Regions from separate parts of the Ruegeria sp. ABF4_144 genome, predicted to be linked through region 1. Evidence: riboswitches for the same ligand, from Rfam matches in the RefSeq annotation. Region 1 holds a riboswitch; each other region holds the start of a gene.

Region 1 (5,073 bases):
CATTCTCCCGCCTTCTCGAGATCGAGGAACGCGCCCTCTCCCTTGCGGCGTTCAACGACGCGCGCCCCGAAAACCAGCCCGACGCGGCTTAAAGGTGTAACTATGACCAACCTCCTGCCCTCCTGGGTCGAAAGCGCAAATTCTGCCACGACCGACTTTCCGCTCAACAACCTGCCCTATGGTGTTTTCAGAACCGAAGCGGGCACGCTGCAGTGTGGCGTGGCCATCGGGGATATGATCCTCGACCTCACGCGGATGGAGGCGGATGGTAAGCTTGATCTGCCCGAGGCAAACGTGTTTGCGAACGGGTCATGGAACCGTTTCATGGCGCTTGGCGCTGGAGTCTGGAATGCGTTCCGCACCATGCTGACCGATGTACTGGCTGCAGACTCGACCCGTCAGGAAGAACTGGCCGCCTACCTTGTTCCGATGCATTCCGTCACGATGGCAATGCCCTTCGACGTCGCCGAGTACACGGATTTCTATGCCGGCCGCAATCACGCTTTCAATGTCGGCACCATGTTCCGTGGCCCCGAAAATGCCCTGCCCCCGAACTGGCTGCATATCCCGATCGGCTATAACGGCCGTGCGTCCTCGGTCGTGGTCAGCGGCACTGATGTGCGCCGGCCTTGGGGTCAGCTGAAAGGCCCCGATACGGACGCACCAATCTTTGCGCCGTCGCGGCGGTTTGATCTGGAGCTTGAGATGGGCGCAATCGTTGGGCAACCTTCGAACGGTCCCGTCTCAGTCCAACAAGCCGACGACATGATCTTTGGCTATGTCCTTCTAAACGACTGGTCGGCGCGCGACATTCAGGCGTGGGAATACCAACCGCTCGGCCCGTTTCAGGCCAAGGCCACTGCGACATCCATCAGCCCTTGGATCGTCACCAAAGCGGCTCTAGAGCCCTTCCGCACCTCAACGCCCGAGCGTGAGAAGGAATTGCTTCCATATCTGCAGGAACCCGGCCCGATGCTCTATGATATCGCGCTTGAGGTCGGGTTGACGCCCAATGGTGCGACGGAAACGGTGATCGCGCGCACCAACTATGACGAGATGTATTACTCAGCGCCCCAGCAGCTGGCTCATCACACGACCAGCGGCTGCCCGATGCGCGTGGGTGATCTGCTCGGGTCTGGTACGATTTCCGGTCCGGAAAAGGAAAACCGCGGCAGCCTGCTAGAGCTCAGCTGGGGCGGGAAAGAACCTCTCACGCTGGACAGCGGCGAAGAGCGTAGCTTCTTGGAGGACGGCGATACGCTGACCCTGCGCGGGGCCGCGCATGGCAACGGCTATCGTGTCGGGTTTGGCGCCTGCACCGGCACGCTGCTTGCGGCCAACGATCCTCAGTAACAAAGATCGGGCAGAGGTCGCTTTGGCCTCTGTCCTAACTTTCAGTCGGTTTTGGCCACCTTCATAAGCGCCGTTATGCCCCGTTCCAGCGCCTCGCGATCCTCGGGTGACAGCGCATCAAGCATACTGTTGGCTCGTTCGCGCACCTTGGGTTCCAGATGCTGAAACTGGCGGCGCCCTTCCGGGGTGCAGCGATAGACCCTAATTCTGCGGTCCGTGTCCGAAATCTCACGCTCGATCAGCCCCTTCTCGTCAAGCCGTTTTGCGGCACGGCTGACCTGGACTTTGTCCAGGGTTGTTCGGCGCGCCAGATCGAGCGAGGTAACACTTTCCGCATTTGCCAGCAGAAACAGTAAACGCCATTCCTCGCGCGACAGACCCAGTTCACGTTCGTAAACGTCTGTCAGATTCCGTGAGAATGCTTCAGACGCGACGGCCAATCGGTAGGGAAAGAAGGAATCTAGCTGCATACTTTGGTCAGACTATGCCAATATCGTTGCATCTGCAACGATATTGCTTGCGTTAGGCGTTACTGGACCCGGAAACCGGATCCAGTGATGCTTTTTTAGTCCTTCTTGGGCTCGACCGGCAGGTACAGATCGCCGCCTTCCCGGAACTTGGCGGCCATGGCCTCCATCCCTTCTTTCTGGGCTTCGGCGCGGATGTCATGACTGATCCGCATGGAACAGAATTTCGGACCGCACATCGAACAAAAATGTGCCACTTTATGCGCCTGCTTCGGCAGGGTTTGGTCGTGGAATTCGCGCGCTGTTTCCGGATCCAGCGATAGGTTGAACTGATCCTCCCAACGGAACTCGAACCGCGCACGTGACAGCGCATCGTCTCGGCGCTGCGCGCCTGGCAAACCCTTGGCCAGATCGGCGGCATGAGCGGCGATCTTGTACGTGATCACACCGGTTTTCACATCGTCGCGGTCGGGCAGGCCCAGATGCTCTTTTGGTGTCACATAGCACAGCATCGCGCAACCGAACCAACCGATCATCGCAGCCCCGATGCCGCTTGTGATATGGTCATACCCCGGCGCGATATCGGTGGTCAGGGGGCCAAGCGTATAGAAGGGCGCTTCGTGGCAGCACTCCAACTGCTTGTCCATGTTTTCCTTGATCTTGTGCATGGCCACATGGCCCGGCCCTTCGATCATCACCTGACAATCCTTGGCCCAGGCAATCTTGGTCAGCTCACCCAAGGTTTCCAGCTCGGCAAACTGCGCCTCATCATTGGCGTCGGCGATTGAGCCGGGGCGCAGCCCATCGCCAAGGCTGAACGACACGTCATAGGCGCGGCAGATATCGCAGATTTCGTCAAAATGCTCATACAGGAAGCTCTCCTTGTGGTGATGCAAGCACCACTTGGCCATGATCGAGCCGCCGCGTGACACGATGCCGGTCACTCGGTTCACCGTCATTGGCACCATGTGCAGACGCACACCGGCGTGAATGGTGAAATAATCCACGCCCTGCTCGGCCTGTTCGATCAGCGTGTCGCGGAATACTTCCCAAGTCAGATCTTCGGCGATGCCGTTCACCTTCTCCAGGGCCTGATACAGCGGTACCGTGCCGATCGGAACCGGGCTGTTGCGGATGATCCATTCGCGGGTGTTGTGAATGTTGCGACCAGTGGACAGGTCCATCACAGTGTCCGCGCCCCAGCGGATCGACCAGACCATCTTGTCGACCTCTTCTTCCATGCTGGAGGTCACCGCCGAGGTGCCCATATTGGCGTTGATTTTGACCAGAAAGTTGCGCCCGATGATCATCGGTTCGCTTTCCGGATGGTTGATATTGGCGGGGATGATGGCGCGCCCTGCCGCAACCTCATCCCTCACGAATTCCGGGGTCACGTAGTCTGGGATATTCGCGCCCCAATCATTGCCTTCACGCGACTCGGCCACGGCCTCGCGCAGTTGGTTTTCGCGGATGGCGATGAATTCCATTTCCGGCGTAACGATCCCGGCACGGGCATAGGCCAACTGCGTCACCGCCTTGCCCTCCTTGGCGCGCAACGGGCGCGGGCGCACCGGAAACTCGGGCGTCAACCGGTCCCCTTCGACAAAGCCGTTATCCTCGGGTTTGACCGCCCGCCCATCGTATTCCTCGACATCGCCGCGCGCGTCGATCCATACCCGGCGCAGGGGGGCAAGCCCCTGACGGATATCGGTGATTACGTTGGGGTCGGTATAGGGGCCGGAACTGTCATAAACCGGCAGCGGCGGCTCACCCGCCGTCGGATGGACCGAAATCTCACGCATTGGCACGCGGACATCCGAGTGCAGCGTGCCGTTCACATAGATCTTGCGCGATGCAGGCAGTTCACCCGTGGTGATCTTGGGATTGGGGATATTCATGTTGGTGCTCCTCAAGCGGTTCAACTCAAAAAGACACCAGATGAGTTTTGGCTTGGGGAAACGAGAGGGCCTACGACCCCCTGTTCGGAGAACGCATGCCAATTTTGCGGCCTGCGCGCCCTAGCTTCCTACGCCAGTATCAACTGGGTCAGGTTCAAAGGGTCGCGTCGCCGGGCAATGCCCTGTCAGCCTCTCAGTCCCCTGGGTGGGACTCCCCTGCGTGAGGAAGGCGTACCGCAAATCGCGCAAAGTCACAACGCATATGTGCCCCCTCCCCTACCGTCCCAGTTTGCAATTTGGGATCAGCGTTTCGGTGAGGGGGTCAAAGAAAAATCGGGAGGGTATTTTCACGCCCTCCCGAACGGGCCTATTGCGGAACGATTTCTCCGGATGGGCGGGGTGTTTTTGCGGTTTCGGCGGGCAGAACCGGATAGGTGACTTCAGGCAAAACACCCGTCAGGCTTTCAAGGAAGGCCGCGATCTGATCCGTATCTTGCGAACTGATTTCTTCACCCAATTGCGACTCGGCCATTATCTGAACTGCGACCTTCAGATCCCAGACCTTGCCCGAGTGGAAATATGGCGCCGTTACCGCGATATTGCGCAGCGGCGCAGCGCGGAAAACATATTCGTCATCAACTGTTTCGGTGACCGCAAAGCGCCCCTTGTCATCGGGTGGCAGGATATCGGCACCGGGCTTTTCGATCAGGCCAAACGGATAATACCCGCTGCCACCCAGATTGATCCCCGAATGGCACGACGAACATCCCAGATCGATAAACTGCACCAATCCCGCCAATTGGACGTCGGACATCGCGTTGTCATCGCCATTCAGCCAGGCGTCGAAGGGTGACGGGGTCAACAAGGTTGCCTCAAAGGCTTCGATCGCCTTTGCAAAGTTGTCGAAGGTGACGGGTTCTTCTTCTCCTTCAAAGGCACCCTCGAACCAATCAACGTATTGCGGCATCGAATTCAAAGTGGCGATCACGTTTTCAGGGGTGTTCGCCATTTCAACACCAGCCTGAACCGGGCCTTTCGCCTGCTCGGCCAGATCAGCCGCGCGACCATCCCAGAACTGAGCTTCGTTGAAAACCGAATTCAATGCCGTCGGGGCGTTGCGCGGACCCCGCTGCCAGCCATGCCCGATCGAGGTTTCCAGGTTGTCGTCCCCACCGGTCGCAAGGTTATGGCAGGAATTACAGGAGAACACACCTGACGCCGACATACGGGGATCAAAAAACAGCGCCTTGCCGAGTTCGATCTTCTCTGCGGTAATCGGATTGTCGGACACGGCAGGGACGGTGGAAGGTAAGGGCTTGAAGATTTCCAATGCCAAATCCCTGAGGTCATCGGCG
Region 2 (5,073 bases), on a different contig from region 1:
AATGCCGACAAGATCAAGTCGGGTATCCAGAACGTCACCGAAGCCGCGATGAAGCTGGGTGAGGCCATCTATAAGGCGCAAGCCGATGAGGCCGAGGATGAGCCCGCAGCGGCTGATGCTGCTCCGGCCGGTGATGACGACATCGTCGATGCCGAGTTCGAAGATCTGGACGACGACAAGCGTAACTAACGGGAAACCGGGCCAATTTGGGCCGGTCCGGTTGCCGGGCCGGCCCGATTACGTTGAGGCAGAAGGAAACACTGATGTCAAAACGCGACTACTACGATGTGCTCGGCGTGTCCAAGGGCGCATCGGCGGATGAAATCAAAAAAGGCTTTCGCACGAAGGCCAAGGAATTGCATCCCGACCGCAACAAGGACAACCCGGATGCCGAGGCGCAGTTCAAGGAAGCGAACGAAGCCTATGACGTGCTGCGTGATGCCGATAAAAAGGCTGCCTATGACCGATTTGGTCATGCCGCCTTTGAAAACGGCATGGGTGGCGGTGGCCGTCCGGGCGGAGGCTTTGGTCAGGGCGATTTCTCCAGCGCGTTCTCGGATGTGTTCGACGATCTATTTGGCGATTTCATGGGTGGTCAGCGCGGTGGTGCTGGTGGCGGTCGTCGTGCCGCGCGCGGGTCGGACCTGCGCTATAACCTGCGCGTAACGCTGGAAGAGGCGTTCTCGGGCCTGCAGAAAACCATCAGCGTACCGGCGGCCGTGGCTTGTTCGGCCTGTGATGGTTCGGGAGCTGAGGGCGGTGTGGAACCGACCACCTGTCCGACCTGCTCGGGCATGGGCAAGGTCCGCGCGCAGCAGGGTTTCTTCACCGTTGAACGGACCTGCCCGACGTGTTCGGGTCTGGGTCAGATTATCAAGAACCCCTGTAAGTCCTGCAACGGCGCAGGCCGCGTGGAGAAAGAACGCGCGTTGTCTGTGAATATCCCTGCCGGTGTCGAAACCGGCACCCGCATCCGTCTGGCGGGCGAGGGTGAGGCCGGGATGCGTGGTGGCCCTCCGGGCGATCTGTATATCTTTGTCGAAGTTTCCGATCACAAGCTGTTCGAACGCGACAGCGTGAACCTCTATTGCCGCGTACCTGTCAGCATGGCCAAGGCCGCACTAGGCGGGTCGATCGAAGTGCCGACCATCGATGGTGGTCGCGGCCGCGTGCAGATTCCTGCCGGTAGCCAGTCGGGCCGTCAAATGCGCCTGCGTGGCAAAGGTATGCCTGCGCTGCGCGGCGGCGGTGTTGGCGACATGTTCATCGAACTGGCCGTGGAAACGCCGGTCAACCTGACCAGTCGTCAGAAAGAACTGCTGAAAGAATTTGATGATCTGGGTGAAGATAACCATCCGGAATCAAAAAGCTTTTTCTCATCCGTCAAGTCCTTCTGGGATGGGATGAAAGGCTGAGTTTTCATCCGTTTAGCAAATCAAAGAGCCGGTCCAATGGGGCCGGCTTTTATGTTTCATAAGTCCAGATTGACTGAAGACTGCGCCAAAATTGGCCCTTGATTCCTCGGACGAGCCCTGAGATTGTCCGCGCAACCGTTGGGGTGCCCCAATCAAGGGGCTGAGAGGCGTGAATGCGCTAACCCATCGAACCTGATCCGGGCAATACCGGCGTAGGGAACGGTCTAACATGCACAGACGTTTTCCATGCTGCGTTGCCCATTGATGATGGAGCAACGATATGGCGCATATTGCCCTGACAATTGCGGGCTCGGACAGTGGCGGTGGGGCCGGAATTCAGGCAGACCTCAAAGCAATGTCTGCATTGGGCGTATACGGCGCCAGCGTCATCACGGCGGTCACGGCTCAGAATACCCGAGCTGTGACGGCAGTACATGGGATTCCGCTGGATGTGGTTTCCGCCCAGATCGACGCAGTTCTGACTGATCTGGATGTCGGCGCAATCAAGATTGGGATGCTTGCGACGCCAAGCATTATTCAGACAGTCGCAGAGGCCATTGACGGGTTTGGTGGCCCCGTGGTGCTGGACCCGGTTATGATTGCCAAATCCGGCGATACGCTACTGGCGCAGGAAGCGGTGCAGACTTTGCGCGATGTCCTTCTGCCGCGCGCCACCGTGCTGACGCCCAATCTGCCTGAGTCAGCTTGTTTGCTCGGCTGTTCCGAAGCCAACACACCGGATCAAATGATCGAGCAGGGGCTAGCCCTCTGCGGGTTCGGTGCGCAGGCTGTGCTGATGAAAGGGGGACATGGGCGCGGCGATATCTGCCATGACTTGTTGGTCAATGTATCGGGGCAAATCGCTGAGTACATGGCTCCTCGGCAAGAGACGCGGAACACACATGGCACAGGGTGCACCTTGTCGTCTTCGATTGCGGCGGGGTTGGCGCAGGGGCTTGGCCTGATCGACGCTGTCGCGCAGGCACATGACTATTTGCAGGGGGCCATCGCCCGAGCGGACGGTCTGATGATCGGGCAGGGGCATGGCCCGGTACATCATTTCCACCGGGTCTGGTCCGCGTGACGGTCTGGTCGGTCATAGGGTGCGGCGTTGCCGGTCTGGCGGTGGCCAGCGAACTTGTTTCGCGCGGTGCCAAGGTTCAGGTGTTCGACCCCGCTGGCCCACCGGGGCCCCATGGGTGTTCCTGGTGGGCGGGCGGTATGCTGGCCCCTTGGTGTGAGTATGAAAATGCCGAAGAGCCAGTATTGCGGTTGGGGCAGATTGCGTTGGACTGGTGGGCGGCGCGTACGTCGGTGGAAAGGCGGGGCACACTCGTCGTGGCCAACCCGCGTGACCTGCCCGATCTGCGTCGGTTTGCGCGGCGAACCGAAGGTTGCAGCGAAGTCGGTCAGTCCGAAATCGCCAATTTAGAGCCTGATTTGCACAGGTTTACCAAGGGTCTCCATTTCCGAAACGAAGCCCATCTGAACCCACGTCAGGCCTTGCGAGATCTCTATACACAATTGTTGGACCAAGGCGTTGAGTTTCACCGTAAGCTCGCTCCATCGCGGCTTGAAAACGCGATTGACTGTCGCGGGTTGCACGCCCGCGAGGTGCTGCACGATCTGCGCGGCGTGAAGGGCGAGATGTTGGTGATCCGCTGCCCAGACGTGACCCTGACCCGGCCCGTGCGGCTGCTGCATCCAAGGATGCCGCTTTACATCGTGCCGCGCGGTGATGGGATCTACATGCTGGGTGCTACGATGATCGAAAGTGAGGACAGCAGCCGCATCACCGCGCGTTCGATGCTGGAACTGCTCAGCGCCGCCTACGCGCTAAACCCCGCCTTTGGTGAGGCCGAAGTGCTGGAAATTGGGGTCGATCTGCGCCCGGCCTTTCCCGACAACTTGCCGCGTATTCGGCGATTGGGGCGCACAATCTATGCCAATGGCCTCTACCGCCACGGCTATCTGCTGGCCCCGGCACTGGCGCAGGGCGTGGCGGATCTGGCGCTGGACAACAAGCATTCGGAGATGGTCGATGAAGATCGTGCTTAATGGCGAACCACATGAGGTGCGGGCTGAAACCCTATCGGACCTGCTTGCAGAATGCGGATTCTCAGGGCGCGTGGCGACAGCCGTGAACGAGGACTTCGTCCCCTCGGATCTGCGCCTTGCTCACAGGCTGGCGGATGGCGACCGGGTCGAAGTCGTCGCGCCGATGCAAGGAGGTTGAGGATGAAAAGCTTCTACGGCACCCAACTGCATAACCCCCTGATGCTGGGCACGGCGCAATACCCCAGCCCTGCGATCCTGGAACAGGCGTTTCGGAACAGTGGCGCAGGGGTGGCCACGGTCTCGCTGCGACGTGAATCCGGGGCGGGCCAGACCTTTTGGCAGATGATCCGCGAATTGGGTGTGTTGGTCCTGCCGAACACCGCGGGGTGCCATACGGTCAAAGAGGCCGTAACCACCGCCCATATGGCGCGCGAGGTGTTTGATACACCCTGGATCAAGCTGGAACTGATCGGCCACACAGACAGCCTGCAGCCCGACGTGTTCCAATTGGTTGAGGCCGCGCGCATCCTGACAGAGGACGGATTTCAGGTTTTCCCCTACACCACTGATGATCTGATCGTAGGGGAACGTTTGCTGGCCGCTGGTTGTGAGGTGTTGATGCCCTGGGGCGCGCCGATTGGCTCTGGGCGCGGACTGAACAACGCATACGCCCTTCGCGCGATGCGGGCGGAATTTTCGGATGTGCCGCTGGTGATTGACGCCGGGATCGGGTTGCCCAGCCACGCCGCGCAGGCGATGGAGTTGGGATATGATGCGGTTTTGCTGAACACTGCCGTGGCGCGGGCTGGGGACCCGGCGGCAATGGCTAAGGCCATGAAGCTGGCGATCGAAGCCGGGCAATTGGCGCATCAGGCCGACCCGATTGAGGCGCGTGATATGGCAGAGCCCTCGACCCCGGTGATCGGAAAGGCATTCCTGTCATGAGGCTTGACCGGTTCTACCCAATCTTTGATCATTCGGACTGGCTACGGCGGACGCTGCCTTTGGGTGTGAAACTGGTGCAGTTGCGGATAAAGGACCGGCCCGATGCGGTGGTGCGTGAACAGATTGCCCTGTCGCGCGAACTTTGCCGTCAACATGGCACGGTTCTGGTCGTCAACGACCACTGGCAACAGGCGATTGACGCAGGGTGCGACTGGATCCACCTCGGGCAGGAGGATCTGGATGAGGCGGACCTGCAAGCCATCCGCAAGGCGGGGCTGAAACTTGGCGTCTCTACTCATGACGATGATGAGCTGGAGCGGGTGTTGGCGATGGAACCGGATTACGTGGCGCTGGGGCCCGTTTATCCGACGATCCTGAAGAAGATGAAGTGGGAACAGCAGGGCCTGCCCCGTGTCACCGAATGGAAAGCACGGGTGGGTGATATCCCTCTGGTCGGAATTGGTGGCATGAGCGTTGAACGTGCGCCAGGGGTGTTGCAGGCGGGGGCCGATATCGTCTCGGTTGTCACTGATATCACATTGAACGCTGACCCGGAGGCCCGGGTGCGCCAATGGATTGAGGCCACGCGATGAACCGCTATGCCCGCCAGATGATCCTGCCAGAGGTCGGGGCAGAGGGGCAGGCCCGCCTGTCC
Region 3 (5,073 bases), 380 kb from region 1:
GGCAGCAACAGAAACCCCGCCGCCGCCAGTATCCAAATCGTATCAAACACCGGCGCTCCGCCGTCCCAGCGTCGGATGGCCCGGTCCAGACCTGCCCCAAACCCGTCCCCGCGCGAAAACTTTAGCGCGGCCAGCGCAGCTGCAGCGGTCAGGGCCAATTGCAACGCGGACAGCAACGCCGCGCGGCCAAGGTCAAAATCGTAGGTAAAGGACTGATAGATCGCCAGCTCAATCGTCGTAGCCCGTGGCCCTCCGCCCAAGGTCAGGGCAACGGCGAAGCTGGTCAGACAGATGGCGAAGATCACCGCCAGTACACCCGGCAGGATACGCCGCAGCATCGGCCATTCAATCAATCGGAACATGGCCCAACCGTCACAGCCCAGCTGCGCGGCCAGACGGAACCGCTCGGCCGGAACCTCTTGCCATGCCTGTAGGATCAGCCGAGTGGCCAGCGGCAGGTTAAAGAACACATGCGCCAGCACGACCCCGTGCAACCCGTAGATGCGGATTGGCGGCAGGCCAAAGACGTCTAGAAGCTCAGAAATCCAGCCCGCGCGCCCAAAGACCTGCAACAGCCCGAGGATCGCCACGATGACCGGCAGAATGAAGGGCGCCCCGAGCAATGCAATCAGGATGCGCCGTCCCGGAAACCGCCGCCGGGCCAATGCGCGCGCCACCGGCACCGCCAGCGCCGCGCTGAACAGGGCAGACAGAGTCGCCTGTACCAGCGTGAACCGCAGGGCGGCCCAGTCCGCCGGGCCAAACCCGCCCGCCGCGTCTGCCCGCAGGGCGACAGCAGCAAGCGTTCCCAATATCAGCGCGGCCACCAAAGCCGCCGCGCCAACGCCCGGCCAAGGGCTTACTGGCTGAGCGCGCTCAGCCATTCTGCAAGCGCCTGATCCCGCACTTTGGCAGCCTCATCCGGAGAATACAGCAGGGATTTTTCCGGCTGAATCAGCGAGTCGAACCCTGCGGGCAGACCGGCTGCCGGAGTCACCGCCGGATACATCCAGTTGGTGGTCGGAATGATCTGCTGGAACGCGTCTGAGACCATAAACTCAAGGAACTGATCCGCCAGCTCCGGCTGATCGGTCCCGGCCAGCTTCGCTGCAACCTCAACCTGCATATAGTGGCCTTCGTCAAAGGCAGCCGCCGCTTTGCTCGCATCTTCCTCGGCAATCAGGTGGTAGGCGGGCGAGGTGGTGTAGCTGAGGACCATATCGGCCTCACCTTCCAGAAACAGGCCATACGCCTCGGACCAGCCCTTGGTCACGGTCACGATATTGTCGGCCAGACCGGCCCAGATATCCGCCGCTTCATCGCCATAAGCCGCCTGCACCCACAAAAGCAGCCCCAGACCGGGTGTCGAAGAGCGCGGGTCCTGAATAATGATCTTGGTGTCACCCTCGGCCAGTTCGCGGAAGTTCGCAGGCGCCGCAGCATCGGCATTATGAACAAAGGCGAAGTAGCCCCAGTCGTAAGGCGCGAAAACCTCATCCGTCCATTCGATCGGCAGCGTGTATTCGGCGCTGACCGAGCTGGGCGCGAACAGGCCGGTTTCCTTGGCTGCGGTGATCAGGTTGGTGTCGAGACCCAACACCACGTCGGCGTCCGAGTTCTCACCCTCAAGCCGGATACGCGACAACAGCGCCGCGCCATCTTCGACGCCGACGAGGTTCAGTTCACAACCACAGACTGCCTCAAACGCCTCTTTCACCTGTGGGCCGGGGCCCCAGTCCGAGACAAAGCTGTCATAGGTGTACACGGTCAGCTGAGGTGTATCGGCCGCAACGGCCGTAGTTGCACTCAGAAGTCCCGCAGCAATCATCAGATGTTTCATGTCATCCTCCATTGCGGCGAGAGGGCAAGGATGGATGAAACCGTCACCTTTCCCTCCGCCGGTTCTAGCCGGTTCAGGTTCAACGGGTTCGCCAAAGGCATCTCAGCGCGGCCACGCCACGCACCCCGAGGTGAGGCTCTGACTAGGGTGGAACCGGCCAAAAGACAACCCGTTTCGCAGGCTGTCTGTTGATCGGCTTCAGCTTATTCCGCTGCGATGGCCTGATCGGGCGCGGCGTTGATCAGGGCCCAGTTCAGGTCACCAGTATAGCGCCAAGCCAACTTGCCTTGATCGTCCATGGCGATCAGGTGCAGCCATCCATTGTCGAACAGCGCCCGCACCTGCGGGTGCCGATCAAGGATGTCCGACATCGCCGCGCGCGGGGCCTCAATCACCACCGACAGGCGTAACGGATCGTGCTGATACCCATCGCCGTCATGGATCGATTGCCACGGCAGGCCCGGACGGGGCGCGCCGTTGTTGCCCTCCAGCACGCCAATACCGCCAACTACATTGTGCAGTAGCTTGTTGCCACCGCCGAACAGTTGCGGCGCAACGGTCGAGCCATAATACTGCAGACTGATCCAACTGACGACGACAACAGGTGCGGTCATGATCAGTTCCAGCACGCCAAAGTCATCATCCTTGCGCCAATCGTAATTGTGCAAAAAGGCCTGCCCCGCCAGATCCGCCCCATCCGTGCGGTAACGCGGCGCAGCGATAAAGGCGCGGCACCCGGCCAGCCCCCATTCGGGGCGGGTTTCGGCCCAGTCCTGTGCGCGCCGCTGAATATCGGCGGCTTTGTTGGCCCGCGGCAAGCGTGCAGCACGTTCAGCCCGGGCCAACTGTCCGGCTGCATCCAGCCAGTTCTTGACCTGCGCCAAATCGCTGGGCTGGTGTCCCGACGGCAAATCTTGCTCATACAGGCTGACCCGGTCGGTTGTGGTCAAATGCATTGCTGCCACGAACAAAGTATCTGCGGGAATGGCGATCCCCTGCCCTTCCAGCCCCGAGCGCACTTGCGCATCGTTCAACAATCCGGCCAATAGCCGCGCGTTCACGTCTCCCGCATGGCCTCCACAGGCGCCACAATGCAGTGCGCTTTCATGGGGGTTGTTGGTCACGTCAGCGCCATGTCCAACCAACAGGACGATCTTGGCGAAATTGTCGGTCAAAGACATCGCGGTCAGCACCGTCTTGGCCATACCAATACGCGCCTCCAGATCGATATTCGGGTCCAGTTGAGGCGCAGGATCAACCTTGGTCTTTCCGCCAACTCCCAACGCGTCGCGCATCAACTTGCCCGCATATAAAGGCCCGGTCGCCTCAACAAAGGCAAAGGACGACACAGCCGCCAACTTGAACCGGCCCCAGGCCCGCTTGGCCCGCGCCGTATAACGCCGGGTCAGGTCCTTTCCCGCCGATTCCTTGGCATGAGAGCACACGGACGGCTGCAACAACACCGGGCCATGGACCTCGGTGACGTCAGATCCTGCTGCTTTGTGCGAACTGGCAAGGCCAAAGAACCCAGCAAAGCCGAGCGTCTCGATCCCGGTATCCTGCGCCTCTAGCGCGCGGCGGAACACTTCCGACCGAACGTCGATGCAGAACGCCGCCTGCACCTGCGCCCGACCGTCGGCCTGACGCGTGGTGCCGGGCAGCAGCCTTTCGGCCAGCGCGCGTTGCTGTGCCCGTTCGGCGGCCTCTTGCAGAACAGCATCGATCACGAAATCGGCGGTTGGCGTCAACGGAGCCTCATGCGCCTCCACAACCTCGGCCCAGCGTTCGGCGATCTGATCTTCGTATAGGTCGAACAACGCCTCATCAAACACCATGCGCACGGCCAACAGCTCGGTCACGGCGGTGTGCTGCTCGCCTTTCAACTCGGCCTCCCACAACAGATAGCGCGCGTATTGCGCCCAACCGCCCAAGGTTGTCAGCCAGCGGTGGTAGGCGGTGGGCGCGGCCTCAGTGCTGAGGCCCAACCGCTCGGATGACCGGCCAATCGCGCGCCAATGCGACCGGTTGGTGGCCGCAACAAAAGCGCCAAACCCGGTCAGGCCGTGAATTTCCGGCGTCAGGTCACGAGAGGCAAACTCCCGCCAGGCGCTGAAGGCCCCTCCGGTCCGGGCCTGTTGCCACAAAGCCTGCCCTTGGTCGAAATGGCTGGCGGCCCAGATGCCGATCCGATCCTCGATCAGGCCGGGCCAGTCCGTGCCCGAAACTTCGGCCGCCAGTTCGGCCACAGTGGGCAGGGCGCGCGATTCAGGGACCTCTGTATTCAGCGCCGCCAAAACGTCTTCAAGGCTTGGGGCATTGAACGGGCCCGCAATCGCAGACAGCGCGTCCAGAATATCCGCCTCAGTCATTTCACCGGAGGCCAATTTTGCCGCCCAATGTGTCCGATCCGGCGTGATCCGCGCGCCCGCAACCCGCGCCAGCCGGGCCGAGGTCACGGCCAACGGCTCATCGCTTTGGCCCAGAAACGGATTCACCGCGACATTCGAGGACAGCGGGAACAAGGGCGGGATCGCAGTGGCGGCAGATCTGGCTTCGGCTACCAGTTCCAGCAGCGGTGCGGGGTACGCTTCAAGCTTTGCAAACATCAGATCTGTTCCTTTCAGGCTGCGGTCCGTCTGGACCAACCGTCCAGAAACTTGTCGAAAATCGCGTTGGCATAAAGGCCGTTTGACAGGTGAACCCGCAGGCCTGCCGCCGCCGGATGCGCCGCCCACAGCGGGAAGGTCGCCTGCGCCACTGCAACGAACCCAAAGCTCAGCAGGGCCAGTACGATCAGCGCCCATTCCAGCGGCCCCGGTGCGGGGGTGGCGGGCAAAGTTCCGGCGGTCAGATGCTGCGCGATGACCTGCAGCGCGAAATAGCTGACCGAAGTCACCAGTGCATAAACCACCGTGCGCTGCGTCAACTGGCGCGGCGCGGCGTCGGCAAAGCCCTGCGCCAGCAGATAGGCCACGCCAAAGATCAGGATGACACCAAGCGCAATCGCCTGCACCGACTTGCCATCAAAGCCCAGCACCGTGCCGACCAACGCGTAGATCACGATGGCCGTCCCAAAAGCCCGCAACACATTGCTGGCACTGGGCACCGCGATTGGGCCGGGGCGGTGAATAGCGGCCACGTTCTTGACCGCCTCACCCGAGCTGAGGAAAGCGTGCGCTTTATAAAGAGAGTGTGCCACGATATGCAGCATCGCCAATGGGAACAGCGCAAGA

What was found. Region 1 has a riboswitch for thiamine pyrophosphate ahead of thiC (phosphomethylpyrimidine synthase ThiC). Riboswitches for the same ligand answer to the same signal wherever they lie in the genome.
Region 2: it holds a riboswitch for thiamine pyrophosphate, as region 1 does, so the genes downstream of both, thiD (bifunctional hydroxymethylpyrimidine kinase/phosphomethylpyrimidine kinase) here and thiC (phosphomethylpyrimidine synthase ThiC) in region 1, are expected to answer to the same signal.
Region 3: it holds a riboswitch for thiamine pyrophosphate, as region 1 does, so the genes downstream of both, thiB (thiamine ABC transporter substrate binding subunit) here and thiC (phosphomethylpyrimidine synthase ThiC) in region 1, are expected to answer to the same signal.

Annotation. Positions count from the first base shown of each region.
Region 1 covers NZ_JBSWWK010000003.1:2,942-8,014, reverse strand. Annotated here, with positions in the region: gene maiA (maleylacetoacetate isomerase) at 1-92, shown strand, start outside; gene fahA (fumarylacetoacetase) at 103-1,353, shown strand; gene ACXAGD_RS20500 (MarR family winged helix-turn-helix transcriptional regulator) at 1,395-1,823, opposite strand; gene thiC (phosphomethylpyrimidine synthase ThiC) at 1,919-3,718, opposite strand; TPP riboswitch at 3,827-3,946, opposite strand; gene ACXAGD_RS20490 (cytochrome-c peroxidase) at 4,086-5,073, opposite strand, start outside.
Region 2 covers NZ_JBSWWK010000001.1:3,396,406-3,401,478, reverse strand. Annotated here, with positions in the region: gene dnaK (molecular chaperone DnaK) at 1-189, shown strand, start outside; gene dnaJ (molecular chaperone DnaJ) at 264-1,415, shown strand; TPP riboswitch at 1,545-1,651, shown strand; gene thiD (bifunctional hydroxymethylpyrimidine kinase/phosphomethylpyrimidine kinase) at 1,696-2,499, shown strand; gene ACXAGD_RS16990 (FAD-dependent oxidoreductase) at 2,496-3,473, shown strand; gene thiS (sulfur carrier protein ThiS) at 3,457-3,651, shown strand; gene ACXAGD_RS16980 (thiazole synthase) at 3,654-4,418, shown strand; gene ACXAGD_RS16975 (thiamine phosphate synthase) at 4,415-5,011, shown strand; gene ACXAGD_RS16970 (HesA/MoeB/ThiF family protein) at 5,008-5,073, shown strand, end outside.
Region 3 covers NZ_JBSWWK010000003.1:378,121-383,193, forward strand. Annotated here, with positions in the region: gene ACXAGD_RS22160 (thiamine/thiamine pyrophosphate ABC transporter permease ThiP) at 1-884, opposite strand, end outside; gene thiB (thiamine ABC transporter substrate binding subunit) at 860-1,840, opposite strand; TPP riboswitch at 1,873-1,978, opposite strand; gene ACXAGD_RS22170 (YbcC family protein) at 2,044-4,446, opposite strand; gene ACXAGD_RS22175 (proton-conducting transporter transmembrane domain-containing protein) at 4,461-5,073, opposite strand, start outside.